Regions from separate parts of the Streptomyces sp. NPDC002776 genome, predicted to be linked through region 2. Evidence: riboswitches for the same ligand, from Rfam matches in the RefSeq annotation. Region 2 holds a riboswitch; each other region holds the start of a gene.

Region 1 (9,815 bases), on a different contig from region 2:
CCGTACTACGAGAACCAGTACGTGGCCGGAGACCCGGAGCTCGCCCACGACGTCCGCCGCCGCATCGGCCACCTGCTGCTCGCGCTCGGCGACCGCCCCGCCGCCCACGACACCCTGGTCCGTCTCCTGCACGACGTGGAACGCCTGCACGGTCCCGGCCACCCGCTGGCCACCGACATCCGGCGCACGCTCCAGTGGCTGGGTCAGGTGCGCGGCTAGCGAGGACGGCCGCCCGAGCCCGCGAGCCGGTGCCCGAAGTCGCGGTGAATCGTTGGTCGAATGGGTTGGCCAGAGCTTGGCCACTGCCTACCATCGATCATCGCAAGACTTTGTGCACCGTCGCACAATCTCCTCGGGAGGTCTCCTTGCACCGCCGCTACCGCCGCCGTCGCACCGCGCTCCTCCTCACTGCCGCCCTCGCGGCGGCGCCTCTCCTCACCGCCTGCGGAAACGACGCGCACCCGGGTGCCGCGGCCGTGGTCGGGGATCAGCGGATCACCGTCTCCCAGCTGGAGAACAGGGTGAACGAGGTGCGCGCGGCCCAGCGCGCGGTCGTCTCCGACGAGGCGCAGTACGCCCAGGCCGTGTCCCGGACCGGCAGCCTCACCCGGGACACCCTGCACGGCATGGTCCTGGACCGGGTGCTGCATCAGGCCGCCCAGGACGCGGGCATCACCGTCAGCCGCAAGGAGATCCAGGAGATGCGCAACGGCCTGGAACAGCAGGCCGGCGGTGCCAAGGCACTGGAGACGACCTGGCTCCAGGAGTACGGCGTGGCCCCGGCGCGCCTGGAGGAGAACCTCCGCCTGCAGCTGGAGGCCCAGAAGCTCGCCGCCAAGCTCGGCATCGACACCACGCAGCCGGAGTTCTGGAAGGCCCTGTCGGAGGCTTCCGAGAAGCTCGACATCGACCTGAACCCGCGCTACGGCAGCTGGGACGTCCAGAAGAGCGGCCGCGTGGACGCCAAGACGCCGTGGGTGCGTGAGGTGACGGCGGCGGACCCGCAGCAGCCGGCGTAGCGGGCACAGCGGCGGGGAGACAGCGAGGCGGAACGGTACGGCGCCTCCGGGGGCCGTACCGGTACACCCTCTGCGGTCATACGATCACACCCCGGCCTCTGCCTGTGGACAACGCGATCCGGTCCGTCCCCGCCGTGCGTTAGCTTCGAACCGTGAACACCACCAGCCCCGAAACCGCCCCCGCCGCCCCCGGCCGTATCGTCCTGCTCACCACCAGCCACCGCGTCGCCCCCGGCCTGCTGTCCTGGCCCGCCTGGCAGGCGCTGCGCTCCGCCGACAGCGTGCTGTGCGCGGACGGCGCCCACCCGCAGCTGCCGTATCTGCGGGAGGCGGGCATACGGGTGACCGAGGCGGCCCCCACCGCCGAGGCGCTGGTCGGCACCTGCGCCGGCGGCCGCACCGTGGTGGTCGTGGCCACCGGCGAGGGCGAACCGGCGCTGACCGACGGCCTCGCCCGCCTCGCCGGATCCGGCCGCGTGAGCATGCCGGAGCTGGAACTGCTCCCCGCCTCCTACGACCTGCCCGGCGCCCGCCTGCTCGACCTCGTCCAGGTCATGGACCGGATCCGCGCCGAGTGCCCCTGGTCCTCCCAGCAGACCCACAAGGGCCTCGCCAAGTACGGCATCGAGGAGGCCTACGAACTCGTCGAGGCCATTGAGGAAGGGGACCGGGACGAACTGCGCGAGGAACTGGGGGACGTCCTCCTCCAGGTCGTCTTCCACGCGCGCATCGCCGAGGAGGACCCCGAGGCGCCCTTCTCCCTCGACGATGTCGCCGGGACCATCGTCGCCAAGCTGATCCATCGCCACCCGCACGTCTTCGGGGACGAGACCGCCACCACCCCCGAGGAGGTCAAGGAGCACTGGCTGCGGACCAAGGCCACGGAGAAGCGCCGCGAGTCCGTCACCGACGGCATCCCCCTCGGCCAGCCCGGCCTCGCCCTCGCGGCGAAGCTGGCGTCCCGGGTCAGAACGGCCGGGCTCGACGTGCCCCTGCCCAGGACCGAGGGCGTCGGTTACGAGCTCCTCGCTCTCGCGGTGCGCGCCGAGGCCGAGGGCGTGGATCCGGAGGCGGCGCTGCGGGCGGCGGGGCGGGCGTACCGGGATGCGGTGCGGGCTGCCGAGGGCCTGGAAGGTTAGTACGGTTGCCTCCTGAGCCGGCTCTGGGGCACGGGGGCTTGTATGTCAGGCGTGTTGGACGAATTGGCGGCTGCGGCGGCCGGGGTTCTGGTGTCCTCGATGGGCTCCGACGACTGGGAGGAAAGGGCCAGGCCTGCATTCGTCCACATCTACGCGCTGGCCATGAGCGAGGACGTGGGACCGGTTCTGGAGGGCCACCGGAGCGAGCTGAGCAGCGGGGAGCTGTCGGCGCGGGACGCGGCGCGGATCTGGCGGAGCAAGATCCGGGAGGCGTTCAAGAAGGGGTCATCGCCAATGAGGTGCACAAGTTCATAGCGGACTTCCGGCCGACCGGTCACCTGGCCTGTCCGTCCTGCGCGACCTCGGTGGACCGAGACGACATCTACTGCGGGGGATGCGGCGATGTGCTGGGCGCTCCGGCCGCCGTACCGGTGAGCGTCACCTCCCGCGACGCTCCGGGCCCCCTCGCCCAGGGCGAACGGCCCGGGGACCACGTCGACTTCCGGCGGTCCAGCTTCCATGCCCCGGTCATCGGCGTGCAGCACAACTACGGCCAGCCGGGGCCCGCGTCCGCCGACAGCTGGCCCCGGCTCGGTGACTTACGGGGCCGCGCGCTGGGTGTACGGCCCGTCAGTTCCTTCTGGGGCGAGCCCGATCTGCCGCCCTACGTCCCGCGCGACCGGGACGCCGAACTCGACCGGCTGGTCGCGCGGGGGCTGCGGGAGGGCGGACTGGTGGTCGTCACCGGGGAGCCGCTGTCCGGCAAGTCGGCGACCGCCTGGGCCGCCCTGAGGCGGAACGCCGACGCCGGTGCCCGGCTGTTCAACGCTCACCCCGGGACCGAGCCGCGCGAGCTGCCCGCCGCGCTGCGCGGGCGTGATCCCGCCGGTACGCATGTGGTGTGGCTGGACGATCTGGAGAGCCACATCGACGAACGGGGGCTGGTGGCGGGGCCGTTGGCGCAGCTCGCGCACGAGGGTGTGCTGGTGCTCGCCACGATGCGGGACACCGCGTACGAGGCGCACCGCTTCGGTGACCTGCCGATGGCCCGTGCCCTGCGCGGGGCCCGCACGGTGGATCTGACCTGCGACTGGAGCGAGACGGAACTCGCACGGCTCGCGCAGGCGGAGGACCCGCGGCTCAGGGACGCGGTGCGCCGGCGCGGTGAGCTGGGCGTCACGCAGTTCCTGGCGGCGGGACCGGAGTTGTGGGAGGAGTGGCGCCGGGCGAGCCGTCCCGACGGGCGGGCCGACGGTCACCTGCTGGTGCGGGCGGCCATCGACGCGGCCCGTTGCGGAGTCACCAGTGGCCTGTCGCCCCGGACCTGGGAATTCCTGATCAACGTACGGCAGATGTACGGGAGCGGGTGCGCGCTGGCGACCCCCGTCTCGCAGGAGGACCTGGACTGGGCGGCCAAGCCGCGGCTGGGAGTCTCGGGGCTGCTGGTGCCGGGTCCCGAGAAGGACACCTGGCAGGCGTGCGGGACGCTGGTCGCCGACGCGATCCGCTGTCCCGACCTGCCGCCGCTGACTCCTCATCTGTGGGGGTCGATGGCCTGGATGGCGGCGAGGTACGACCTGCCCGAGCGCGACGAGGTGTTCCGGGCGGCTCGCGAGGCGGTGCGGATCCCGGCCGAGGCGGGGGACTCCGTCGCCCCGACGATCCTCGCCTTCCTGTCGACGTGGGCCGGCGACGCCCCCGAGGCGCTGCGCTGGTGGGGCGAGGTCGCGGAGCAGGACGAGCGAGAGGCGTACATGCCCGGGCGGTACCTGCTGCTGGAGCAGGGCAAGCTGACCGAAGCCCTTCCCCATATCCAGAGGGCGGCCGAGGCGGGCAGCCGGGAGCCGGCCCAGGAACTCGGGTTCCTGCTCCTCGCGCGCGCCCTGCACTGGCTAGGCGTCGCGGCCGAGCACGGCAACCCCGCCGCGGCCGAGGCCCTCCCCGCACTCCGCGCGGCCCTCACGGACCAGCGACTCCTGTCGGCCCTGGCCCACCACACCCCCGACCCCACGCCCCCGTCCCCCGGCCCCCACTCTCAGCCGGACGCGCCATCACCCACGCCCTGGACGAAATCCGCGCCCGAAACCCCACCACGCAGTAACCCCGCCAGGGCCCAACACCGCCACACGCGCAGAGAGGCAGAGAGTAGGGGGACGGACTCTCCTCAGCAGAGCCGCCAAGACCCACCCCGGCCCACCGGGCCGCCTCCGCCGGGCCCACCCATCCACCCGCCGCCGGCTCCCGCCCTCCAGCTCGCGCAGAGAAGGGGTGGCTCTCCCCGGCGGGCCCCGACAAGAAGCCGAGCACGGCCTCACGGCGCCTTGGCCCGCCCAGCCACCCACCCCCTCGCCCCGCCCAGCGAAGCCCCCGCCCCCCGCCGGATACCGTCAAGGAGTGACCGACCACCCCACCCCCGCCCCCAATCCAGACCGCGCCGCAACCCCCGCAGCCACCCCCACCCCCGCCTCGGCCTGCCCCGTCACCCCCACCCCAGACGGTGCCGCAACCCCCGCAGTGCCCCCTCCTCCCGCCCCCGACCTCTTCACCTGGGAGTTCGCTGCCGATCCCTACCCCGCATACGCCTGGCTGCGGGAGTACGCCCCCGTGCGTCGGACTACGTTGCCCAGTGGGGTGGAGGCGTGGCTGGTCACGCGGTATGCCGATGCCAAGCAGGCGTTGGCCGATCCGCGGCTCAGCAAGAACCCCGCGCATCACGACGAGCCCGCGCACGCCAAGGGCAAGACCGGTATCCCCGGTGAGCGCAAGGCCGAGCTGATGACGCATCTGCTCAACATCGACCCCCCGGACCACACCCGGCTGCGACGGCTCGTCAGCAAGGCGTTCACGCCACGCCGGGTCGCCGAGTTCGCCCCGCGCGTGCAGGAGCTGACCGACCACCTCATCGACCAGTTCGCCGACCGGGGATCCGCCGACCTCATCCACGAGTTCGCCTTCCCGCTCCCCATCTACGCCATCTGCGACCTGCTCGGCGTCCCGCGTGAGGACCAGGACGACTTCCGGGACTGGGCGGGCATGATGATCCGCCACCAGGGCGGCCCCAGGGGCGGAGTCGCGCGGTCCGTGAAGAGGATGCGCGGCTACCTCGCCGACCTCATCCACCGCAAGCGCGCGGCCCTGCCCGACACCCCCGCGCCCGGCGAGGACCTCATCTCCGGTCTCATCCGCACCTCCGACCACGGCGAGCACCTCACCGAGAACGAGGCCGCCGCCATGGCCTTCATCCTTCTCTTCGCGGGCTTCGAGACCACGGTCAACCTGATCGGCAACGGCACCTTCGCCCTGCTGACCCACCCCGACCAGCGGGCCCGCCTCCAGCAGTCCCTCGCCGCACAGGAGACGGCCCTCCTCGAAACCGGCGTGGAGGAACTCCTCCGCTACGACGGCCCCGTAGAACTCGCCACCTGGCGCTTCGCCACGCAGCCGCTCACCGTCGGGGGCCAGCACATCGCCCCGGGCGACCCGGTCCTCGTCGTGCTCGCCGCCGCCGACCGGGACCCCGAGCGGTTCGCCGACCCCGACACGCTCGACCTCTCCCGCCGCGACAACCAGCACCTCGGCTACGGCCACGGCATCCACTACTGCCTCGGCGCCCCGCTCGCCCGCCTGGAGGGCCAGACCGCACTGGCCACCCTCCTGCGCCGCCTCCCGGACCTCCGGCTCGCGGTGGAACCGGACGAGCTGCGCTGGCGCGGCGGCCTCATCATGCGCGGACTGCGCACCCTCCCGGTCGAGTTCACCCCGGTCGAGTTCACCCCGAGCGACTGAGCCGGCCGCCTCGACGGACCGTCAGGTCAAACCTGACACACCCTCAAGTCTGTGATCTTCACGTGATCTGCGCGGCATTAACTTGTGACAAGTGATCGTCTGCCGATACGTTCACTCGTCAGCGCGGCGCCTCGCGTCAACGGCGCCGCGCCGGTCCCCGCTGTCTTCGAAAGGCCCTCGCATGCTCTCCGGGAACGGTCGTCACCGTCGCCCCCGCCAGGCCCCGGCTCTCCTCGTCGCGGCCGGAGTGACCGGCTCCGCCATCGCCATCCCGCTCCTCGGCGCCTCGGGCGCCAGCGCGGCCGAGGGCACCACCTGGGACCGGGTCGCGGAGTGCGAGAGCGGTGCCTCCTGGAGCGAGGACAGCGGCAACGGCTACTACGGCGGCCTCCAGATCACCCAGGAGAACTGGGAGCGGTACGGCGGCACGCGGTACGCCGCCTCCGCGGACCAGGCCAGCCGCTCCCAGCAGATAGCCGTCGCCGAGCGCATCCTCGCCGACCAGGGCCTCGCCGCCTGGCCGACCTGCGGCCCGCTCTCCGGTCTCGACACCGAGTCGGGTTCGGTCGACATCGACACCGGCGTCGCGGAGGATGAGTCCGCTTCGCCCGAATCGTCGGAGTCCGCCAACTCCTCCGGCTCATCTGATTCGTCCGGTCTGCTGGACCCGCTCGACGGCGATTCCGCGGATTCGGAGCCCAGCTCCTCCCCGTCGACCGAGGCCACGGACAACTCGAACAACTCAACCAAGTCGGACAAGTCCTCCGAATCCACGGAGTCCGCCGAGTCGGTCGAGTCGTCACAATCCTCCGATACTGCCCCCTCCGTGGAGGCCGACAGTGAGTCCTCGGCCACTCCCGGGCGGGACAACCCGGACAACTCCGGCCGGATCGAGGGTGATTCCGCCCTCACCGACACCGGCTCCAGCGGCACCGGGCGCCACCGCGGCGAACCCGCCGACGAGAGCGCCGGCCGCAGCGGCGAGGAAGGCGCGTCGGACGGCTCGTACGTCGTCCGGGCCGGCGACAGTCTCGTCGGCATCGCCGACTCCCTTGACGTGAACGGCGGATGGCGCGGGCTCTACGCCGCCAACCAGGAGACCGTCGGCACCGATCCGGACCTCATCATCCCCGGTCAGACCCTTGAAGTAGGGGTCGAACCGGGCGAAAAGCAGCGGTAGTTCACGTCACGCTTCGCGCTGAATGTCCGGTTTGGCGAAAGTGTGGGATGAGTCTCAGAAGCCCTGATCGTCTTTGAAATTCGGCGGATCGCGTGTCTACCGTCGGGACCGCTCGTCAACACGAGCCCCGGCTGCCGCAACGCCGAATCCTGCCAGCGGCCGTACGGGAACAGTCGTCGCGTCATGCGCCGCAGGCAGGAGCGGGGGACCCAAGGTAGGCGCCGGGTCCGGCAGTCGAGGCGACTCGACACCGGAACCGGCTTGGGGTGAAGCCGCGCACCGCGAGGTGCACGGCCGGGCAACTCAACCGGCCCGAACCCGACAGCTCACCTCGCAGGCGTCGGTGAGGGGATCCACCATGCTGTTTTCCGGCAAGGGCAAGCACCGTCGTCCGTCCAAGGCCACTCGCGCCATCGCCATCGCCGGTGTCACCGGCGCCGCCGTCGCCGCTCCGCTGATGGCGGCCGGCAACGCCTCCGCCGCCACCGCCGCCGAGTGGGACGCCGTCGCCCAGTGCGAGTCCGGCGGCAACTGGTCCATCAACACCGGCAACGGCTACTACGGCGGCCTGCAGTTCTCGGCCTCCACCTGGGCCGCGTACGGCGGCACCCAGTACGCCTCCACCGCCGACCAGGCCAGCAAGGCCCAGCAGATCGAGATCGCCGAGAAGGTGCTCGCCGGTCAGGGCAAGGGCGCCTGGCCGCACTGCGGCACCGGCCTGTCGAGCGCCGCCTACACGGGCGGCTCCGGCACCGGCTCCAGCACCGGCTCCTCCTCCGAGAGCGGCACCGAGACCTCCACCCGCTCGACCGAGGAGCAGTCCGCCTCGCGTTCGACCGAGCGTCCGGCGCAGAAGCAGAAGACCGTCACCACCCCGACCGGCAAGAAGGTCAAGAAGGGCGACGGCGAGTACAAGGTCGCCACGGGTGACACCCTCAGCACCATCGCCGAGGAGAACGACGTCAAGGGCGGCTGGGAGAAGCTCTTCAAGCTGAACAAGGACATCGTGGCGGATGCCGACCTGATCTACCCCGGTCAGCAGCTGCACCTCAAGTAGTCCCGTAGCCGAACCACAGCGCGCTCATAGACGCCTGGTTCACACTGAAGACCTCGTGCGGGCCACCCCCGTCCCCACGAGCACCCCGCTCCGGTGCGTGTTCCCCCGTACGCACCGGAGCGGGGTTTTCTTTTCCGGTATGTCACCGTCCCTTTGTTCCGCTGCCGAACAATGGGTACCGTCTGTCCTTGTCCACGGGACGGTCGGTCGGCTGGCCTACGTCCCGCAGGCGGATAGGCTCTAGTCGCAAGGCTCACGTGCCCCGCACTTCCAGCGTCACATCCCAAGAAGGAGATGCTCGTGCCGTCCATCGACGTCGTCGTAGCCCGGGAAATCCTGGACTCCCGAGGCAACCCCACGGTCGAGGTCGAGGTCGGCCTCGACGACGGCAGCACGGGTCGTGCCGCCGTTCCGTCCGGCGCTTCCACCGGCGCCTTCGAGGCCATCGAGCTCCGCGACGGTGACCCCAACCGCTACCACGGCAAGGGTGTCGAGAAGGCCGTCCTCGCCGTCATCGAGCAGATCGGCCCCGAGCTGGTCGGCTACGACGCCACCGAGCAGCGCCTGATCGACCAGGCGATGTTCGACCTGGACGCCACCGACAACAAGGGCTCCCTCGGCGCCAACGCCATCCTCGGCGTCTCGCTCGCCGTCGCCCACGCCGCCTCCGAGGCCAGCGACCTGCCGCTGTTCCGCTACCTGGGCGGCCCGAACGCGCACCTGCTGCCGGTGCCGATGATGAACATCCTGAACGGCGGCTCGCACGCCGACTCCAACGTGGACATCCAGGAGTTCATGATCGCCCCGATCGGCGCGGAGTCCTTCTCCGAGGCGCTGCGCTGGGGCACCGAGGTCTACCACACCCTCAAGAAGGTGCTGAAGAGCAAGGGCCTGGCCACCGGCCTCGGCGACGAGGGCGGCTTCGCCCCGAACCTCGGCTCCAACCGCGAGGCCCTCGACCTCATCCTCGAGGCGGTCAAGGAAGCCGGTTACACCCCCGGCGAGCAGATCGCCCTCGCGCTCGACGTCGCCGCCTCCGAGTTCTACAAGGACGGCGTCTACACCTTCGAGGGCAAGGCGCGCTCCGCCGCCGAGATGACCGAGTACTACGCCGAGCTGGTCGAGGCGTACCCGCTGGTCTCCATCGAGGACCCGCTGTTCGAGGACGACTGGCAGGGCTGGCAGACCATCACCGAGAAGCTCGGCGACAAGGTCCAGCTCGTCGGCGACGACCTGTTCGTTACCAACCCGGAGCGCCTGGCCCGCGGCATCGAGGAAGGCGCCGCCAACGCGCTGCTCGTGAAGGTGAACCAGATCGGTTCGCTGACCGAGACCCTGGACGCCGTGGAGCTCGCCCAGCGCAGCGGCTTCAAGTGCATGATGTCCCACCGCTCCGGCGAGACCGAGGACGTCACCATCGCCGACCTCGCCGTCGCCACCAACTGCGGCCAGATCAAGACCGGCGCCCCGGCCCGCTCCGAGCGCGTCGCCAAGTACAACCAGCTGCTGCGCATCGAGGAGATCCTCGACGACGCCGCGGTGTACGCCGGTCGCTCGGCGTTCCCCCGCTTCAAGGGCTGAGCCTGCTGAAGGCATAGCCAGTCGTACGTACGTCCCCGTACTCGGTCCCGTAC
Region 2 (9,815 bases):
GTGCAGCAGCTGACTGGGCACCACCGCCCCGCCCCACAGCGGCAGATGCGCGGCCAGGCAGTGCCGCGGTCCGCCCTGCGGGTCCCGCGCGATGTCCCGTACGGCCGCCTCCGGGAGCCGGGCGGCGGGCGCCTTGATCAGGGCGGGCAGGAAGCGGGGGTCGCCGGTGATCCGGGTGCCGCTGACGAACACCCGGTCCTCCACCTCCAGTGCCGCGAGGCTCGGGCCGCCGTCGACGGGCGGGGCGGCGGTGGCGTGCCGTACGGCGGTCTCGTGCAGCCGGGCGCGCAGCCGCTCCACCACGTCCCAGGTGTCGAAGCCGGTGAGCGGGGTGCCGGGACGCTCGGGCAGCAGCGGAAGTGACAGGGACCACTGCGACTGCCGTACGCCCTGGCCGATGAAGGGGGAGAAGCCGCTGTAGACGGTGACATTGCCCGCCTGGGCCTTGGCCACCGCCCCGACCGCGGTGATCGCCCACGACTCCGTGGGCTCGGGGCCGGACCCCGCCACGAAGTTCTCGCGCCGCAGGGAGCCGCGCAGCCGCCGGTCGACGTCCAGCTCCTCCCGGGCCATCACCCAGTACGCCCACACCCCGCCCCCGATCACCGCCAGCAGCGGCGGGATGCCCCGCGCGTAGGACCCGGCCAGCCAGCTCCACGGGCCCGACAGCGGCAGCGCGGAGAGGAACCGGCCCCACAGGATCCCGGCGAGCAGCAGCCCGGCGATCGTGGATAGGAGCCACCGCAGGGCCGCTCCCGTGTCCACCGGTTCCCGGCCGCGGACGACGCGGCGCGGCGCCCGGGAGGCCTTGGCCAGCGCCTTGAAGGCGAGGTGGCCGAAGACCAGCCAGAGCGGGCCGAAGGCGGCGATCAGCAGGTAGATCGCGGCCAGCCGCCGGTCGCGGGCCCGGTGCAGTCGGCGGGCGGCCAGGCTGTGCCGGGCGACGGGCACCAGGTCGACCCCGGGGGAGGGCGCGACCGCGCCGAGCTCGTCGCGCAGGACGTCGTCGACGACCCGGCGGGTGAACTCGGGGTCGGTGTAGGCGGCCGCGCACAGGTGGCGGGTGGTGTCGCCGGGCGCGGTGGCGCCCAGGCCACCGCCGGGGACGTCGGGCGCGGAGGGCGCGGAGGGTGCCATGGTGCTGCTCCGTTCGCGGATACGGGACAGGGCTGCGCGGGCACCGGTCCCGCCGAGCACGACTGCCAGGGCCACGCCCAGCAGCACCCCGAAGACCAGGCCGTCCACCAGGAAGTGGACGATCACCGCCTCCGAGGGGCCGCCGAAGAACATCAGGGACTCCGCGCCGTCGGCCTTCACGACCGCCCAGGACGCCACCGCCGCGGCGAGCGAGAGGAGCATGCCCGCGCCGAAGGCGGCGAGCCACCGCAGGCCCGGGGAGGCGGGGCTCCGGCCCAGCAGCCGCGGTGCCAGGACGGCACCGGTGAGCAGCAGGACGAGGGCGGTGTTGCCGGCCAGGTAGAGAGGCTCGCTCGCCCCCTCCGAGCTCGGGGACAGATCCCAGGTCGGGACGTACAGCGCGCGGTGGACCACGCCGCCCAGCGGGCTCTCCGGCCGGGCATCGAGCAGCGGCTCCCGCAGCCAGGGGCTGCCCAGCAGCACAAGTCCCCCGCACAGCAGGGCGGTTCTCCGGCCCGAACGTACAGTTCGCCCCACGGCAACCCCCTGTCACACCCCCGGGCGCAGCACTGTACGTAGTCGAACGGCTGCGCACCAGCGGTCAGGGAGACATTCCGGGGGCAGGCCCGGTCCGCCGTCCGGTCGGCCAACTCCCTGCGTGTCACTGTGCGTTGGCGCTCGGCGAGGTCCGTCACCCGCGGTCGTCGCTCCGGGGACCCGCGGAGGTGGGCGAGGATGGAGCAGTACATGTGCGGCACCCCCACGAAACCGACCCGGCCCCGCTGGAGCGTCGATGCCTCTCCCTTACGTCCTGCTGTCGGCCGCGGTCTCCCTCGACGGCTACCTGGACGACACCGGCCCCGAGCGGCTGCTGCTCTCCGGCCCGGCCGACTTCGACCGGGTCGACGAGGTGCGGGCGTCGGTCGACGCGATCCTCGTCGGCGCCGGGACGATCCGCGCCGACAACCCGCGCCTGCTGGTCAACTGCCCGGCCAGGCGCGCGGCACGGGTCTCCGCGGGGCGGCCGGAGTACCCGCTGAAGGTCACCGTCAGCGGCAGCGGGGAGCTGGATCCGGGGGCGAACTTCTGGCACACCGGTGGCGAGAAGGTCGTCTATACGACGGAGAAGGGCGCTCAGCGGGCCCGCGCGGCCGGTCTGGCGGCCGACGTGGTCTCCCTGGGCGCCGGTCTGGACTGGCGGCGGCTGCTGGCGGACCTGCACGGCCGGGGGGTCGGGCGTCTGATGGTCGAGGGCGGCGGCCGGGTCCACACCCAGCTCCTCCAGGAAGGGCTGGCGGACGAACTCCAGCTCGTGGTGGCCCCCCTCTTCGTCGGCGACCCGTCCGCGCCGCGCCTGTTCGGGCCCGGCGGGTACCAGCGGGGCCGGCTGCGGCTGGTGGAGACCCGCCGGATCGAGGACGTGGTCCTGATGCGCTACCTCCCCACGGCCCCCGGGGCGGGCCCGCTGGTCACGGCCGCCGACCGCCACTGGCTGAGGCTGGCCTGCGAACTGGCGCAGCTGTGCCCGCCGTCGCGGACGGCGTTCAGCGTCGGCGCGGTGGTCGTGGCGGCCGACGGCACGGAACTCGCCCGGGGGCACTCCCGGGAGGGCGAGGACCCCGTGGTCCACGCCGAGGAGGCGGCCCTGGCGAAGACCGACCCGAGCGACCCCCGGCTGGCCTCCGCGACGGTGTACAGCAGCCTGGAACCCTGCGCCCGCCGCGCCTCCCGCCCGTCGCCCTGCGCGCGGCTGATCCTCCGGGCGGGGGTGCGCCGGGTCGTCACGGCCTGGCGCGAGCCGGACACCTTCGTGGCGGACGCGGACGGCAGCGGGCTGCTGGCGTCGGCGGGCGCGGACGTGGTGGTGCTCCCCGAGTTCGAGGCCCGCGCGAAGGCCCCGAACACCCACCTGCTGCCGTAACCGCCCGCTTGCTGCCGTAACCGCCCGCTTGCTGCCGTGAACCCCTACCCGCTGCCGTAACCCCCCACCTGCCGCCGTATCGGCCCGCCCCGGGTCCGATCGGCCCAATCCGAACTGCGCCCCGCCCCGCACCGCGCCAGGCTGCCAGCATGAGGTCTGTCCGAAGTGCCGCCCTGCTGCTGCTCGTCGCCCTCCTCGGCACCGCCTGCGGAGCGACCGGTGCCGACTCCCGCACCATGGCGCGCGCCCTGCCGCCCGACGCCGAGTTCACCCACCCCGGCGTCCTCGTCAGCGCGTCGCAGCTGGCCGCCGTGCGCAAGAACGTCACCGCCGGGAAGCAGCCGTGGCTGAAGGCATACCTCGCGATGCGGGACAGCAGGTACGGCGCCTACAAGTACCGGGCCGAGCCGTACGCGGACGTCCACTGTCCCGCCGGGAGCAAGGCCGGGCGCGGGTGCGTGCAGGAGCGCGAGGACGCCATCGCCGCCTACACGCAGGCCCTGCTGTTCACGGTGACCGGCAAGCGGCAGCACGCCGTGAAGGCCAGGGAGATCATGGACGCCTGGTCGGCGCGGCTGAAGCGGCACAGCGGGCAGAACGCCGGGCTGCAGGCCGGCTGGTCGGGGTCCACCTGGGCGCGGGCCGCCGAGATCGTCCGGCACAGCGAGGGCGCGGGCTGGCCCGAGGACCGGGTACGCCGGTTCGAGAGGATGCTCCGCACCGCGCACCTGCCGCACGTCACCCGCAAGGCCCCGGACACCAACGGCAACTGGGACCTCATCACCACCGACGCCGCCATCGGCATCGCCGTCTTCCTCGAGGACCACCAAACCTTCGACCACGCCCTCGCCCGCTTCCGGGACCGCGTGCCCGCCTACTTCTACCTGGAGAAGGACGGCCCCCTCCCGCTCACCCCGGCGGGGTCGAGCATGAACACCCCGCAGCGGCTGGCGGCGTACTGGTTCCGGCAGACGGAGTACAAGGACGGCGTCACCCAGGAGAGCTGCCGCAACTTCCAGCACGTCGGCTACTCCGTCGCCGCCACCGCGCACATCGCCGAGACCGCCCGGCACCAGGGCGTCGACCTGTACGGCGAGGCCGAGGACCGGCTCACGGCCGCGCTCGAACTGCACGCCCGCCACCAGCTGGGCGAGCCCGCGCCGGCCTGGCTGTGCGGCGGCCGGGTCGAGCGGAACATGGGGCCCGACCTGGAGGTCGCGGTCAACCGCGGCCTCGGCGGCTCCGCGGCCCGCGCGCTCGCCGAGAAGACCCGTCCGGCCGGTACCGACGATCTCTTCGTGGCCTGGGAGACGCTCACCCACGCGGGCAATGCCGGGGCGTGAAGAAACGCGTGCGCAGGGGGGTGCCGCGGATGGCGTACACTGGTGTCAACGACGCGGGGTGGAGCAGCTCGGTAGCTCGCTGGGCTCATAACCCAGAGGTCGCAGGTTCAAATCCTGTCCCCGCTACTGAAGGCCCAGGGCCGGAACCATTGGTTCCGGCCCTGGGTGTTTTTCCACTGGTGCGTTTCCCCGCCTCATCCACTCGGCCCACACCGTTCGCCGCCCGCCGCCGCTCCGGGAAACCTGGAGGGACGGCGGACGTGGCGGGAGGCGGGCAGTGCGGGCTTCAGGCGTGGACGGGACCCGGCACCCGTCGTCCGCAGGCACCTTCGTCCGCCTGCTCCCGCTGCTGCTGATCGCGGGCGGTGTCCTCTACGACTTCATCACCCCCCAGGGCTTCACCGCGATCCCCTTCTTCACCGCCGCCCCGCTGGTGGCCGCCCCGTTCTACGCGCTCAGCGGCACAATCGCCGTCGGGGCCGTGTCCCTGATCGCCGCCTACGCCGTCCACATCCGGCTGGGCTTCGGCATGGACCCGGACACGGTCACCGAGGTGGTCACCGTGGTCACCGTCGCCGTCCTGGCCGTCGTCCTCAACCGCGTCGTGCGCCGCGGCGATCTGCGGCTCGCCACCCAGCGCGAGATCGCCGTGGCCACCCAGCGCGCCGTCCTGCCCGAACCCCTGGAGCGGATCGGCGGCTACGACATCGCCGCCTGCTACGAGGCGGCGCAGGCCGACGCCTACATCGGCGGCGATCTGTACGCGGTGCAGGACAGCGCGTACGGCGTCCGGGTCGTCGTCGGCGATGTGCGCGGCAAGGGGATGGGGGCCGTCGCCGCCGTCGCCGTCGTCATCGGGGCGTTCCGGGAAGCGGCCGAGCAGGAGCCGAGCCTGGAGGCGGTCGCGCGGCGGCTGGAGCGGGCGCTGGCCCGGGAGGGCGCGCGGCGCGACGGGATCGACGCCGTCGAGGGGTTCACGACCGCCGTGCTCGCCGAACTCCCGCACGGGGAGGGGCCCGTGCGCGTCGTCAACCGCGGCCACCCGCCCCCGCTGCTGCTCCACCCCGACGGCACCGTGCGCCCGCTGCGTGCCCGTGAGCCCGCCCTCCCGCTGGGCATGAGCGACCTCGGTGACTGGCCCGACCGCGCCGACGAGGCCCCCTTCCCTCCCGGCACCACCCTGCTCCTGCACACCGACGGCCTCTCGGAGGCCCGCGACGCGCAGGGCGTCTTCTTCGACCCCGAACGTCGTTTGTCCGGGCGCGTCTTCCGCGACCCCGGTGCCCTGATCCGCGCCCTCGCCGAGGAGGTGCGCGAGCACTGCGGAGGGGGGATGGCGGACGACATGGCGCTGCTCGCGGTGCGCCGACCCTGATCGTCACGGGCGGTGATCGGATGGGAGCCCTCCGCATAACAACTGACGCACCGTCAATACGTGTGTGACGCATGAGGCTTGGTCAAGTCGCCCGTTTTGGCGCCCTAGTGACCTGAAAGTCCAGGCCGGAGTCGTTAACGATCAAGAGGAACAGCTTGGAATCCGCGGCCCGTGTCTATTAACGTTCGATAACGCAGCGCGGTCGTCCCAGCCGTCACAAGAGGCGGCTCCGTGCGCACGCGCCGAATCCCGCAAGGGAACCGGGGAACCACTCATTGGGGTGAATCGGGCGTAATCAGCCGCGCAGAAACGGCAGATATACGCGCGTAGGAGACCTTCCTGCTCCGAACCCGTCAGCTAACCCGGTAGGCGAGAAGGAAGGAAAGGAGCACGCCCACGTGGCGTCAAACCGGCCTGCCCCCGAGGCCCCGTTCGTGCCGAGCCAGCGCAGTGACGAGGCCTTCTCCTACGGCAGCCACCGCACCGACGAGGGCCCCTGGGAGGAATGGAACCCCACCGCGGAATCCATTCGCCCGGTACGCGGACGGCACCGCGTCGCCAAGCAGCGCGGCGGCGGACTCGCCCGTAGCTCCACGGTGCTCGGCGTCGGTGTCATAGCCGCCGTCGGCGCGGGCGGCATGGCCAGCGCCCAGTCCGGCAAGCCGCCGGTCGCGATCACCATGCCCGACCTGCCGCTGATCTCCGACGACTCGGCGGAGCAGATCCCCGAGACCTCGGCCACCCCGCTCAGCACCGTCGGCATGACCACCACGGACACCGGGCAGGGTGCCGCGGACGCCGGTGAGGCGCTGCGCGCCCGGATCATGGCCCAGGCCGAGCAGCAGCAGGAGCAGGTCGACACCAAGGCCGCCGAGGCCGCCGCCGCTGCCGCCGAGAAGGCCGCCGCGGAAGCCCTGGCCGAGGCCGAGAAGGAGGCGAAGGCCAAGGCCGCCGCCGCCAAGGCCAAGGCCGAGGAGGAAGCCCGCGAGAAGGCCGAGGCCGAGCGCCTTGCCGCCCTCGCCAAGCAGTTCGCGCTGCCGACCTCCTCGTACACCATCACCTCGACCTACGGTCAGGCCGGCGCGCTGTGGTCCTCCGGCTACCACACCGGCGCCGACTTCGCCGCTCCCACGGGCACGCTGCTCAAGGCGGTGCACACCGGCACGATCACCTACGCCGGGTACGACGGCTCCTACGGCTACAAGACCGTGCTCACCCTGGAGGACGGCACCGAGATCTGGTACGCCCACCAGTCCTCGATCAGCGTCAGCGTCGGGCAGAAGGTCGCCACGGGCGACGTCATCGGCCGCGTGGGCGCGACCGGCAACGTCACCGGTGCCCACCTCCACATGGAGGTCCACCCCGAGGGCTCCTCCTCCGGCATCGACCCGCTCGCCTGGCTGCGCAGCAAGGGCCTCAACCCCTGACCCAGCCCTCGCCAGAACCCCGGCGGTCCTGACGACGTCCCCCCGACGTCAGGGCTGCCGGTTTTTGGTGTCCGCGGTACTTGCGACGGCGGCCCTCACGACCGGTACGGGTTGTACGCGGGGTACGGGCCCGCCGGGTACGCCGGAAAGGGCTGGTACGTCGGCTGCGCCGGGTAGCCGTAGACGCCGTACATCGGCCAGGGTGCCGCCACCACCGGCACCGGCGGGGCGATGGCGCGGGCCGCGTGGTCCAGGGCCGGGCGGGCGACCTCCCGGCGGCGCCACAGCTCCCGCAGCAGCTCCTGCTCCCGTACGACGAAGTCGGCGCCCGCGCGGCCCCGGCGCCCCCGGTGGCGCAGGAACGCCAGCGAGGTCGCGTACGCCTCGTACCGCGCCACCTCCCGTGCCGCCTGCCTCCCGGCGCGGCGGCGGGCGTACTGCCGGGCCAGGCGCCGGGCCCGCATGGAGGCGAGCGCGAAGGGCTCGCCCGGGGTGAGCCAGCCGGCGACGGCGTAGGCGGGCAGTTCCTCCCGCACGGTGCGCAGCTCGCGCTGCCGGGTCCAGATGACCAGCCAGGTCAGCAGCCCGAACGCGGGGACCATGATCGCCCCGTACACGGCGAAGAAGCCGTACGGGCCGAAGACCGAGGAACCGTTCCACATCGCGTGCAGGCCCATCGCGAGCAGCAGCCCGGCCAGCGGCAGCAGGGCCCGCAGTCGGCGCCGGCGGTCGCCGGAGAGCGCGGCGACACCGAAGCCGATGCCGGTGAGGACCGTGAAGAGAGGGTGCGCGAAGGGCGACATGACGATGCGCACGAAGAAGGTCGCCGCCGTCACGGAGGCGATGCCGCTGCCGCCGGTGATCTGGTCGGTGCCGAAGGCGGTGCCGAGATAGAGGATGTTCTCGGTGAACGCGAAGCCGGTGGCGGTGACCCCCGCTATCACCACCCCGTCGACCAGCCCGGTGAAGTCCCGGCGCCGGAAGAGGAAGACGAGCAGGACGGCGGCCGCTTTCGCCGACTCCTCCACGACCGGCGCTATCACGGTCGCCCCGAGGGTGTCGGCGCTGGAGGGGTCCGCGGTGGCCGTCGCTATCCATCTCGTCGCGAAGCTGTTGGCGACGATGGCTATCAGCGCCGCCGCGCAGGCGCCCCAGGCGAAGGCGAACAGCAGGTTCCGCCAGGGGCCCGGCTCGACCCGGTCCAGCCACCGGAAGGCGGCTATCAGCAGCGGCACGGGCAGCACGGCCAGGCCCAGTCCGACCAGGAAGCCCTCGGTGCCGGTCTGTTCGCGGACCAGGGCGAGGATCACCAGGCCGGAGAGGGTGAGAAGGGTGATCAGCGCGCCGTAGCGCACCCCCGTCCGCTGCCACCAGTGCGCGTGCCGCAGAGTGCCGCCGGGAGGACCGGGGGGTTGCGTCGGGTACGGGGGACTGGTGGCCACGGCATTGACCCTAACGAGGGAAGGGCGCTGCCCGCACAGGAGCGCGGTGGGCTCAGGCGCCGGCGGGGGATTCGTCTCGGTGCGGTACGCGCCGGAACAGCAGGTCGTTCACCACATGACCCTTGTCCAGTCCCTGGCCCTCGAAACGGGTCAGCGGTCGGAACCCGGGACGCGGCGCAAAACCGCCGTCGGCCTGCGTGTTCTCGAAGCCCGGGTGGGCCGTCAGCACCTCGAGCATCTGTGCGGCGTACGGCTCCCAGTCGGTCGCGCAGTGCAGGACCGCACCGGGCCTGAGCCGGGTCGCGGCGAGGCTGAGGAACTCCGGCTGGATCAGCCGCCGCTTGTGGTGCCGCTTCTTCGGCCAGGGGTCCGGGAAGAAGACCCGGAGCCCGTCGAGCGAGTCCGGGGCGAGCATCTCGCGGAGCAGGATGATGGCGTCGCCGTTGCCGACCCGGATGTTGGTCAGTCCCTGGTGCTCGGCGAGGTTGAGCAGATTGCCCTGGCCCGGGGTGTGCACGTCGACGGCGAGCACATTGGTCGCCGGGTCCGCGGCGGCCATCTGGGCGGTGGCCTCGCCCATCCCGAACCCGATCTCCAGGACGACCGGGTGGTCGTTCCCGAAGAGCCGGCCGAGGTCGAGGACCTGCCGGCCGTCGATGTCCAGGCCCCACGCGGGCCACAGCCGCCGCAGCGCGTCCGCCTGTCCCGTGGTCACCCGGCTGCGGCGGGGCTGGAAACTGCGGATCCGCCGCTCGAAGTGCGACCCGGCGGGATCGGGCTGGGGCCCGTGGGGGAACCGCGGCTCCCCCTTGGCCCGCGCTTGCCGAAGGGGCGCACCGGGCTCATGACCGGGGGCGGAGTGGGGGGCTTCGGGGGTGTGGAGGGAGTCAGACACAGTGGGGTCGATTTTACGTGTTGACGGAGTGCGGGGCAGCGGCGGAGCCCGTCACACCGACCCCAGCACCGCCAACGCCCGCCGGGCCACTTCCCGCCCGATCGGCAGGGACGCCGTGGCCGCCGGTGAAGGCGCGTTCAGCACATGCACCGCCCGCGCCCCCTCCTTGATCAGGAAGTCGTCCACCAGCGTCCCGTCCCGGAGCACCGCCTGCGCCCGCACCCCCGCCGCCGCGGGCAGCAGGTCCTCCTCGGTCACCGCCGGCAGCATCCGCC
Region 3 (9,815 bases), on a different contig from region 2:
GTCGCCACGATGCCGGACCTCAGGGTGCGGGAGCTCGCGGTCGTCGCCCCGCTGGTCGTACTGCTGATCTTCCTGGGCGTCTACCCGAAGCCCGTCACGGACATCGTCAACCCGGCGGTCGAGCACACCATGTCCGACGTACAGAAGAAGGACCCCCAGCCCGAGGTGGAGGCGGCCAAGTGAGCGCATCAGCCGTCCACAGCCTGTGGACAACCGCGGCCGACCCGATCTCGAAGATCGACGCGCCGAAGATCGAATACGGACAATTGTCGCCCACGCTGATCGTCGTCGGCGCGGCGATCGTGGGGGTGCTGATCGAGGCGGCGGTACCGCGCAAGTCCCGGTACTACGCTCAGGTGATCGTCTCCGCCATCGCGTTGACCGCCGCCTTCGCCGCGGTGGTCGCCCTCGCGGCCGACGGGTACGGCACCACGAAGGCCGGCATCGTGGCGATGGGCGCCATCGCCGTCGACGGCCCGGCGCTCTTCCTCCAGGGCACGATCCTGCTGGCCGGGCTGGTGGGCCTGTTCACCTTCGCCGAACGGCGGCTCGACCCGGCGGCGCACGGCAACCGGGTCGACTCCTTCGCCGCGCAGGCCGCGTCGGTGCCGGGCAGCGACAGCGAGAAGGCCGCGGTGCGGGCCGGGTTCGCCACCACCGAGGTGTTCCCGCTGCTGCTCTTCGCGGTCGCGGGCATGCTGGTCTTCCCGGCCGCCAACGACCTGCTGACGCTGTTCATCGCGCTGGAGGTCTTCTCCCTGCCGCTGTACCTGATGTGCGCCCTCGCCCGCCGCAAGCGGCTGATGTCGCAGGAAGCGGCGGTGAAGTACTTCCTGCTCGGGGCGTTCGCCTCCGCGTTCACCCTGTTCGGCATCGCGCTGCTGTACGGCTACGCGGGTTCGTTGTCGTACGCGACGATCGCGCAGGTCGTCGACGGCACCCTCACCACCGTCGACCCGGCCCTCGCGTCCACCATGGGCAATGACGCGCTGCTGCTGATCGGCATGGCCATGCTCGTCATGGGCCTGCTGTTCAAGGTCGGCGCGGTGCCCTTCCACATGTGGACGCCGGACGTGTACCAGGGCGCGCCGACCCCGGTGACCGGCTTCATGGCGGCGGCGACCAAGGTGGCGGCGTTCGGCGCGCTGCTGCGGGTCCTGTACGTGGTGCTGCCCGGCCTGCGCTGGGACTGGCGGCCGGTCATGTGGGCCGTCGCGATCATCACCATGCTGGGCGGCGCCATCGTCGCGATCACGCAGACCGACATCAAGCGGCTGCTGGCGTACTCGTCGATCGCGCACGCGGGCTTCATCCTCGCCGGTGTGATCGCGACCACGCCGGACGGTGTCTCCTCCGTGCTGTTCTATCTGGGCGCCTACTCCTTCGTGACGATCGGCGCCTTCGCGGTGGTCACACTGGTCCGGGACGCGGGCGGCGAGGCCACGCATCTGTCCAAGTGGGCTGGGCTGGGTCGGCGTTCGCCGCTGGTGGCGGCCGTGTTCGCGGTGTTCCTGCTGGCCTTCGCGGGCATTCCGCTGACGTCCGGGTTCGCCGGGAAGTTCGCCGTGTTCAAGGCGGCGGCGGAGGGCGGGGCGGCCCCGCTGGTCGTGGTCGGTGTGATCTCGTCGGCGATCGCGGCGTTCTTCTACATCCGTGTCATCGTGCTGATGTTCTTCAGCGAGCCGCGCGCCGAGGGCCCCACGGTCGCGGTGCCGTCTGCGCTGACGACGACGGCGATCGCGGTCGGCGTGGCGGTCACGCTGGTGCTCGGTGTGGCGCCGCAGTACTTCCTGGACCTGGCGAGCACTGCCGGGGTGTTCGTGCGCTGACCCGCGCCGCCGACACGGAGGGCCCCGGTTCCCGAGGTGGGAGCCGGGGTCTTCGTCGTGCGCGGGGGCAGGGATGACCGGCTCGCTTCGGCCGACCGCCGACCGCCGACCGCCGAGCGTTACGAGGGGCAGCCTGTGGATAACTCCGGCGCTGTCGGTGCGGACGCCTATCGTGGACGCAGTGGTCGAGAAGCGACGTACGGGGGGCACGACGATGGGCGGGACGGGCGGGATCGGTGTCATGACAGCGGTAGCCGAGAGCGAGGCGTTGGCCACGCTCAACAGGGTCTTCGGGTACGAGACCTTCCGGGGCGAGCAGGAAGCGGTCATCGAGCATGTGGTGGCCGGCGGTGACGCCGTCGTCCTCATGCCGACCGGCGGCGGCAAGTCACTGTGCTATCAGATCCCGTCCCTGGTCAGACCCGGTACGGGCATCGTGGTGTCACCGCTGATCGCGCTGATGCAGGACCAGGTGGACGCGTTGCGGGCGCTCGGTGTGCGGGCCGGGTTCATCAACTCCACGCAGGATTTCGACGAGCGCCGGGTGATGGAGGCCGAGTTCCTCGCTGGGGAGCTGGACCTGCTGTACCTCGCCCCGGAGCGGCTGCGGCTCGACTCCACGCTGGATCTGCTCTCCCGCGGCAAGATCGCGGTGTTCGCGATCGACGAGGCGCACTGCGTGTCCCAGTGGGGCCATGACTTCCGGCCCGACTATCTGGCGCTGTCCCTGCTCGGCGAGCGCTGGCCGGACGTCCCGCGGATCGCGCTCACGGCGACCGCCACCCACGCGACGCACCAGGAGATCACCGAGCGGCTGAACATGCCGACGGCCCGCCACTTCGTGGCGAGCTTCGACCGGCCCAACATCCAGTACCGGATCGTGCCGAAGGCCGACCCCAAGAAGCAGCTGCTGAGCTTCCTGCGCGAGGAGCACGCCGGGGACGCGGGCATCGTGTACTGCCTCTCGCGCAACTCCGTGGAGAAGACGGCGGAGTTCCTCAGCCGCAACGGCGTGGAGGCGGTGCCGTACCACGCGGGGCTCGACGCGGGGACCCGCGCGGCGCACCAGTCCCGCTTCCTGCGGGAGGACGGGCTGGTCGTGGTGGCGACGATCGCGTTCGGCATGGGCATCGACAAGCCGGACGTACGGTTCGTCGCGCACCTGGACCTGCCGAAGTCGGTCGAGGGCTACTACCAGGAGACGGGCCGGGCGGGCCGGGACGGGCTGCCGTCCACGGCGTGGATGGCGTACGGACTCAATGACGTCATCCAGCAGCGCAAGATGATCCAGTCAGGGGAGGGCGACGAGGCGTTCCAGCGGCGGGCGGAGGCCCACCTGGACGCGATGCTCGGCCTGTGCGAGACGGCTCAGTGCCGGCGGGGACAGCTGCTCGCCTACTTCGGCCAGGACCCCGATGCGTCCGCCTGCGGCAACTGCGACACCTGCCTGACTCCGCCCGAGACCTGGGACGGGACCGTCGCGGCGCAGAAGGTGCTGTCGACCGTGGTGCGGCTGCAGCGGGAGCGGGGGCAGAAGTTCGGGGCGGTGCAGATCGTCGACATCCTGCTGGGCAAGCGCACGGCCAAAGTGATCCAGTTCGACCACGACCAGCTCTCCGTCTTCGGCATCGGGGAGGAGCTGAGCGAGGGTGAATGGCGGGGCGTCATCCGGCAGTTGCTGGCCCAGGGCCTGCTGGCCGTCGAAGGGGAGTACGGCACGCTCGTGCTGACCGAGGGCAGCGGGGCGGTGCTCCGGCGGGAGCGGGAGGTGCCGCTGCGCAAGGAGCCGAAGAAGCCGGTGACCTCGCGGTCGGCGTCGGCCGGCAAGGGGGAGCGGAAGGCCCGGGCCGCCGTGGTGGAGTTGCCGGAGCGGCTGGTGCCCGCGTTCGAGGCGCTGCGGGCCTGGCGGGCCGAGCAGGCCCGGGAGCAGGGGGTTCCGGCGTATGTGATCTTCCACGACGCGACGCTTCGGGAGATCGTCACGGTCTGGCCCTCGTCGGTGCGGGAGCTGGGGAGCGTCGGCGGAGTGGGGGAGAAGAAGCTGGCGACCTACGGGGAGGGCGTGATCGGGGTTCTGGCCGGGCTGGGCGAGGGCGCGGCGGAGTCCGAGCCCGAGTCGAAGTCCGAGCCCGAGTCCGAGCCCAGGAATCAGTCCGTGTCTCAAGGCGAGGAGGATCACTGGCCCGAGATGGACGCGGAGCCGGAGCCTGACGGCTGGGAGTGAGGGGTCGGCCGGGGGCGGGACGCGCCTTCGCCGCTAGGCCAGCGCCGTCAGCCCCGGGCCGAAGACGATCAGCAGCGGGAGCAGGGGCACCAGCGCCGCCGCGGTGGTCGTCAGGACCCGGTGGCGGCGGTCCAGGCGCGGCTGGGGTTCCAGCAGCCGGTCCACGCGCTCGCCCAGCAGGCGGTGGCTGGAGGCGCAGGACAGGACGCCTCGGTGCTGATTGAGCTCGATCAGGGCCAGCGCCGTGGTCAGGTGGCCGCAGCGGCGGGACGCGGTGTCGTCGGCGGCCAGCTCGACCAGGCGGTGGGTCTGGTCGCAGAAGTGGGCGAACAGGGGGATGCGGGGGAAGCCGGTGGCCAATGCGGTGGACAGGTGCAGCAGCCAGTCGTGGCGGGCCCGGGCGTGGCCGCGTTCGTGGGTGAGGACGGCGTCCAGCTGGTGGTCGGTCAGGCGGCGCAGGGCGCCGGTGGTGACGATCAGCTGGGGCGGGTTGCCGGGCATCCACCAGGCGTCCGGGTACTCGTCCTCCAGCACCAGCAGGGGGCCGCGCGCGGCCGGGAGACCGGCGGGCAGGTCCGGGGCGCGTTCGCGCAGGTGGGCCCTGGCCTGGCCGCGACTGCGCCGGGCCTCGACCAGCTCACGGGCCAGCATCGCCGTCGTCCAGGCGGCGCCGCAGGCCAGCAGCAGCGTGAAGGCCGTCGCCCAGACCGGCGCCGTGGACAGGTCGTACGCCGCGGTCACCGCGGGCGGCGCGGGCGCGAAGACATGGTCGCGGACCGTGTGGAAGACGGCGGCGGCGCCCAGGACGAGGGCCGTCAGACAGCACAGCAGCACGGTCGCGACCAGGCACTGCCACACCCACAGCGCGACCACCGGCTCCCGCTCCGGCCACATGGCCCGGGTCAGGGAACGCGGTACCGGCACGGCGGCCAGCAGAGCGACGGCGCTCAGCAGGAGCAGGCAGACGGTCATGCCACGGGCTCCGGATCCTGGTCGGGACAAGGGCGGCTGCGGGGCGGGCTGTGCGCGGGCGGTGCGAGAGCGTGTCCCGCGCGCACCGTCCGCCGCCCAGTATGACGGCGAGCGGCGGTACGCGGCAGACATCGGCGGCCATCGAACCGTTCGACCCGAGGGGAGCGGCCGCGAGCGGCAACTCCCGCGGGGGTGATGGCCGTTCGGCAGGCGGTGGGGTCAGGCCCCGCCGGCCACCACCCGCCCGGTGACCTCGCCCAGCCCCACCCGCGCCCCGTCCGCTCCCGGGGCCCACGCCGACAGCGTCACCACGTCGCCGTCCTCCAGGAAGGTCCGCTTGCCGTCGGGGAGCTCCAGGACGTCCCGGCCGTTCCAGGTGAGCTCCAGCAGGGAGCCGCGCTCGCGTTCCGCCGGGCCGCTGACCGTGCCGGAACCGTAGAGGTCGCCGGTGCGCAGGGAGGCGCCGTTGACCGTCATGTGGGCCAGCTGCTGGGCGGCCGTCCAGTACATCGTCGAGAAGGGAGGTTCGGAGATCACATGACCGTTGAGGGAGACCGAGATGCGCAGGTCGTAACCGGCGGGTTCCTCGGCCGCGTCGTCCAGGTAGGGAAGCAGGTCGTGGGTGCGCTCAGGAGGGGCCACCCGGGCCTCCTCCAGCGCGTCCAGCGGGGTGATCCAGGCCGACACCGAGGTGGCGAAGGACTTGCCGAGGAAGGGGCCGAGCGGGACGTACTCCCAGGCCTGGATGTCGCGCGCGGACCAGTCGTTGAGCAGGCACAGGCCGAAGACGTGCTCCCGGAAGTCGCCGAGGCCGACCGGGCCGCCCATCGCCGACGGCACGCCCACCACGAAGCCGACCTCGGCCTCGATGTCCAGGCGGACGGACGGGCCGAAGACGGGCGCCGCGTCGGCCGGCGCCTTGCGCTGGCCGGAGGGCCGTACGACGTCGGTGCCCGAGACCACGACCGTGCCCGAGCGGCCGTGGTAGCCGATCGGGAGGTGCTTCCAGTTCGGGGTGAGGGAGTCCGCGGCGTCCGGGCGGAACATCTGGCCGACGTTCCGGGCGTGGTTCTCGGAGGCGTAGAAGTCCACGTAGTCCGCGACCTCGAAGGGCAGGTGCAGGGCCACCGCGGAGAGCGGGTGGAACAGCGGCTCGATGGTCTCCCGGTGGGACGGCACCGTGACCCAGGCGGTCAGCGCGCGGCGCACGTCCGACCAGGCGGTGCGGCCCGCCGCCAGCAGCGGGTTCAGCGTGGGCCGGGCGAGCAGGGAGGCGTACGGGGAACCCAGGGCCAGCGCCGCCGCGCCCGCGTCGAGGACGTGGTCGCCGAGCCGTACACCGACCCGGCGCTCGCTGTCCTCGCCGGGGAGGGAGAAGACACCGTACGGAAGGTTGTGCGGGCCGAAGGGGTCGCCCTCGGGGACATCAAAGGGGGGCATGGGTGCTGCCTCACTCTCGTGCGTGCCACGGGTCCGTGTCGTCGCCGCACACGTTACGGGTGGGGCACCCGTCTTGGGCAGTGCACAAGGGAGCGGGACGATCAGTTCCCGAGGTGCGCCGGGCCTGCTGGCGGCCGTGTCGCGCGGTCCTCGCTCCGCCCCGTCCTGCCCTCCGCCCCGTGCGTCACGGCAGTGCCCTCATGTCACCAGCAACGGGTGAGGACAAGGGAGTTGGAGGGGGCGCGTGGGGCGCAGGGGGGCGCCGGGGTCGTCCGGTTCGCGCTGAGTCGTGGGGGCGTCCTGTCCGTATTCTCTGATCATGGCCGCACCCATCGCATATTCACTCATCGCCACCGACCTGGACGGGACCCTCCTGCGAGGCGACGACACGCTCTCCGACCGGTCGCTGGCCGCACTCGCGCGGGTGGCGGAGGCGGGGGCCCGGCACCTGGTGGTGACCGGCCGGCCGGCGCCCAGGGTGCGGCCGCTCCTGGACGACCTGGGCAGCGAGGGGCTCGCGGTGTGCGGGCAGGGTGCGCAGGTGTACGACGCCGGCGCGGGCCGTCTGCTCTGGTCCGTCACCCTGGACCAGGAGCTGGCCGAGACCGCGCTCGGCAAGATCGAGGCCGAGGTGGGACAGGTGTACGCGGCGGTCGACCAGGACGGCGTCGACGGGCTCACCCTGATCGAGCCCGGGTACCTGATGCCGCACCCCACCTTGCCCGCGGTGCGCGTCGGCCGGCGTGACGACCTGTGGGGCGCGCCGATCAGCAAGGTGCTGCTGCGCCATCCCGAGCTGTCCGACGACCAGTTGGCGGCGACGGCGCGTTCGGTGGTGGGTTCGCTGGCGACGGTCACCATGTCGGGGCCCGGGACCGTCGAACTTCAGCCATGCGGCATCACCAAGGCGACCGGGCTCGCCCTGGCCGCGGATCACCTGGGCCTCGGCCCGGAGGGGACGATCGCCTTCGGTGACATGCCCAACGACATCCCGATGTTCGACTGGGCGGCCCACGGCGTGGCGATGGCCAACGCCCATCCCGAACTCAGGGCGGTCGCCGACGAGATCACCCTGTCGAACGAGGACGACGGCATCGCCGTCGTCCTCGAACGACTCTTCCGGTGACGGGCCCGGTCAGTACGCCCCGAAGACGTTGTCGATCGAGCCGTACCGCTGCGCCGCGTAGTTGCAGGCGGCGGTGATGTTGGCGACCGGGTCGTAGGGGTCCCACGAGGTGCCGGACACGTGGTACGCCTGGAAGGTCGGGTCGATCACCTGGAGCAGGCCCTTGGAGGGGGTGCCGGCGGCGGCGTTGGAGTCCCAGTTGTTGATCGCGTACTGGTTGCCCGAGGACTCCCGGATGATGTTGCGGTAGATGCCGTTGTAGCTGCCGGGGATCCCCTTCTGGGCCATGACCTGGAGGGACGCGCGGATCCAGCCGTCCAGGTTGTTGGCGTACCCCAGCGAGGCGGCGGTGGTGACGGTCGGGGTGGCCGCGGCGGCGGTGGTCGCCCCGAGGAGCGGCAGCGCGAGTACGGCGGCTCCGGTGCCGAGGACGGCGAGCTTGCGGGCGACCCGGCTGGTGCGGGCAGGACGGTGCTGAGCGGCAGCAGGCATGACGAAGTTCCTCTCCGGCGCCTGCGAGGTGAGCTGTCGGGTTCGGGCGGGAGCTGCCCGGCCGCGCACCGCGAAGGGCGCGCGACTTCACCCCGAGCCGCACCGGCGCGTCCGAAGACGTGCCGGGTCGGCGACTTACCTGGTTCCCCCGCTCCTGCCATACGAAGAATCTCGGTGGAGCCGGACGGCGGCAGGATTAGGCGTCCGCCCGACAGGCCGGGAACGTATGCGAGAGCACATGTCCGAAACAAGTAGCGGATTCACATATCCAGGGTTTTGATCTTCGTTCACAGGGTGCGTGGTGGGTGCATCTTTGCGAGTGCCAAGTCTCAACTGGCCGCTGGGGAAGGGGTGTCGGGGGAAGTCCGAGAGGCGCCTGCGGACTCGGGGGCGTGAGTCACATCACGCGTGATCACAAGTCGCGCCAAATCTGGCAATCAACCTAAAAGGCGCAGGGCACGTGCAGCATGGTTCCGTCCGCGAGGGGGATACGGACATCCGTGCGGGTTGTCTCTTCGGCTCGAGACACGCTCCACCGCTTCCACGTAAGTCGATCTATATCCGTTCTTATCAGGTGATCAAAAACATAACCACCGTGATCCGATACCGCCCGTCGTGGACGGGTGGGCGGCAGCGGTGATCGAAACGTGACCGGATACGCTGACTTGAGTGAAGGCAGCGACCTATCGACAAACCGCGTAATCGCCAGTAGACACCAGCAGACAGGAGACCCCTCGTGACCGTCGTCGGGCCGTTCGGGCTGAGCGTGCGGGACCAGGCTCTGGAAGCCGATGTCCAGGCCGGATTGGCGGCTGTCGAGGAGGGACTGCTCGAGGCCACCAAGAGCGAGGTCCCCTTCATCACGGGCGCAGCCCAGCATCTGGTGCGCGCGGGCGGGAAGCGGTTCAGGCCGCTGCTCGTGATGCTCAGCGCGCAGTTCGGGGACCGCCACGCGCCGGGGATCGTACCGTCGGCCGTGGTGGTGGAGCTGACCCACCTGGCGACGCTGTACCACGACGACGTGATGGACGAGGCCGAGGTCAGGCGCGGGGTGCCGAGCGCCAACACCCGCTGGGGGAACTCGGTCGCGGTCCTCACCGGTGACTTCCTCTTCGCCCGCGCCTCGCACATCCTCGCCGACCTCGGCCCGGAGGCCGTCCGGGTCCAGGCCGAGGCGTTCGAGCGGCTGGTCACCGGGCAGATCCTGGAGACGGCGGGACCGCAGGACGGGCGCGACCCGGTCGAGCACTACCTCGATGTGCTGGCCGGGAAGACCGGCTCGCTGGTGGCGGTGTCGTGCCGCTTCGGCGCGATGATGTCGGGCGCCGACGAGACGGTGGTGGACGTGCTCACCCAGTACGGCGAGCGGCTGGGGGTCGCGTTCCAGCTGGCCGACGACGTCCTGGACATCGCTTCCGACTCCCGCGAGTCCGGCAAGACGCCGGGTACGGATCTCCGGGAGGGGATCGCGACCCTGCCCGTGCTGCGGCTGCGGGAGCGGGCGCAGCGGCTGGGGCTCGCGGAGGACATCGCGCTCTGCGAGCTGCTGGACTCCGACCTGACCGACGATGTGCGGCACGCCGAGGCGCTGGCCGCGCTGCGGGCGCACCCGGCTCTGGAGCAGGCCCGCCGGGACACCGTGCGGTACGCCCAGGACGCGCGGGCCTCGCTGGCGCCCCTGCCCGAGTGCGACGCCAAGGCCGCGCTGATGGAGCTGTGCGACGCGGTGGTG

What was found. A riboswitch is a leader RNA that binds a small molecule or an ion and turns the genes downstream of it on or off. The one in region 2 is predicted to bind cyclic di-AMP.
Region 1: it holds a riboswitch for cyclic di-AMP, as region 2 does, so the genes downstream of both, ACWD11_RS30165 (transglycosylase family protein) here and ACWD11_RS25805 (M23 family metallopeptidase) in region 2, are expected to answer to the same signal.
Region 3: it holds a riboswitch for cyclic di-AMP, as region 2 does, so the genes downstream of both, ACWD11_RS03350 (transglycosylase SLT domain-containing protein) here and ACWD11_RS25805 (M23 family metallopeptidase) in region 2, are expected to answer to the same signal.

Annotation. Positions count from the first base shown of each region.
Region 1 covers NZ_JBSFVG010000020.1:22,535-32,349, forward strand. Annotated here, with positions in the region: gene ACWD11_RS30135 (serine/threonine-protein kinase) at 1-219, shown strand, start outside; gene ACWD11_RS30140 (SurA N-terminal domain-containing protein) at 366-1,019, shown strand; gene ACWD11_RS30145 (nucleoside triphosphate pyrophosphohydrolase) at 1,172-2,158, shown strand; gene ACWD11_RS30150 (hypothetical protein) at 2,210-2,473, shown strand; gene ACWD11_RS30155 (cytochrome P450 family protein) at 4,673-5,944, shown strand; gene ACWD11_RS30160 (transglycosylase family protein) at 6,126-7,124, shown strand; cyclic di-AMP (ydaO/yuaA leader) riboswitch at 7,301-7,479, shown strand; gene ACWD11_RS30165 (transglycosylase family protein) at 7,483-8,181, shown strand; gene eno (phosphopyruvate hydratase) at 8,482-9,762, shown strand.
Region 2 covers NZ_JBSFVG010000014.1:14,361-24,175, reverse strand. Annotated here, with positions in the region: gene ACWD11_RS25830 (hypothetical protein) at 1-1,674, opposite strand, end outside; gene ACWD11_RS25825 (dihydrofolate reductase family protein) at 1,931-3,058, shown strand; gene ACWD11_RS25820 (alginate lyase family protein) at 3,208-4,401, shown strand; tRNA gene ACWD11_RS25815 (tRNA-Met) at 4,454-4,527, shown strand; gene ACWD11_RS25810 (PP2C family protein-serine/threonine phosphatase) at 4,679-5,776, shown strand; cyclic di-AMP (ydaO/yuaA leader) riboswitch at 6,007-6,163, shown strand; gene ACWD11_RS25805 (M23 family metallopeptidase) at 6,175-7,203, shown strand; gene ACWD11_RS25800 (PrsW family glutamic-type intramembrane protease) at 7,299-8,645, opposite strand; gene trmB (tRNA (guanosine(46)-N7)-methyltransferase TrmB) at 8,698-9,540, opposite strand; gene lhgO (L-2-hydroxyglutarate oxidase) at 9,592-9,815, opposite strand, start outside.
Region 3 covers NZ_JBSFVG010000001.1:706,975-716,789, reverse strand. Annotated here, with positions in the region: gene ACWD11_RS03380 (NADH-quinone oxidoreductase subunit M) at 1-183, shown strand, start outside; gene nuoN (NADH-quinone oxidoreductase subunit NuoN) at 180-1,829, shown strand; gene recQ (DNA helicase RecQ) at 2,044-4,053, shown strand; gene ACWD11_RS03365 (M56 family metallopeptidase) at 4,087-5,025, opposite strand; gene fahA (fumarylacetoacetase) at 5,245-6,465, opposite strand; gene ACWD11_RS03355 (HAD family hydrolase) at 6,785-7,591, shown strand; gene ACWD11_RS03350 (transglycosylase SLT domain-containing protein) at 7,601-8,083, opposite strand; cyclic di-AMP (ydaO/yuaA leader) riboswitch at 8,087-8,270, opposite strand; gene ACWD11_RS03345 (polyprenyl synthetase family protein) at 8,820-9,815, shown strand, end outside.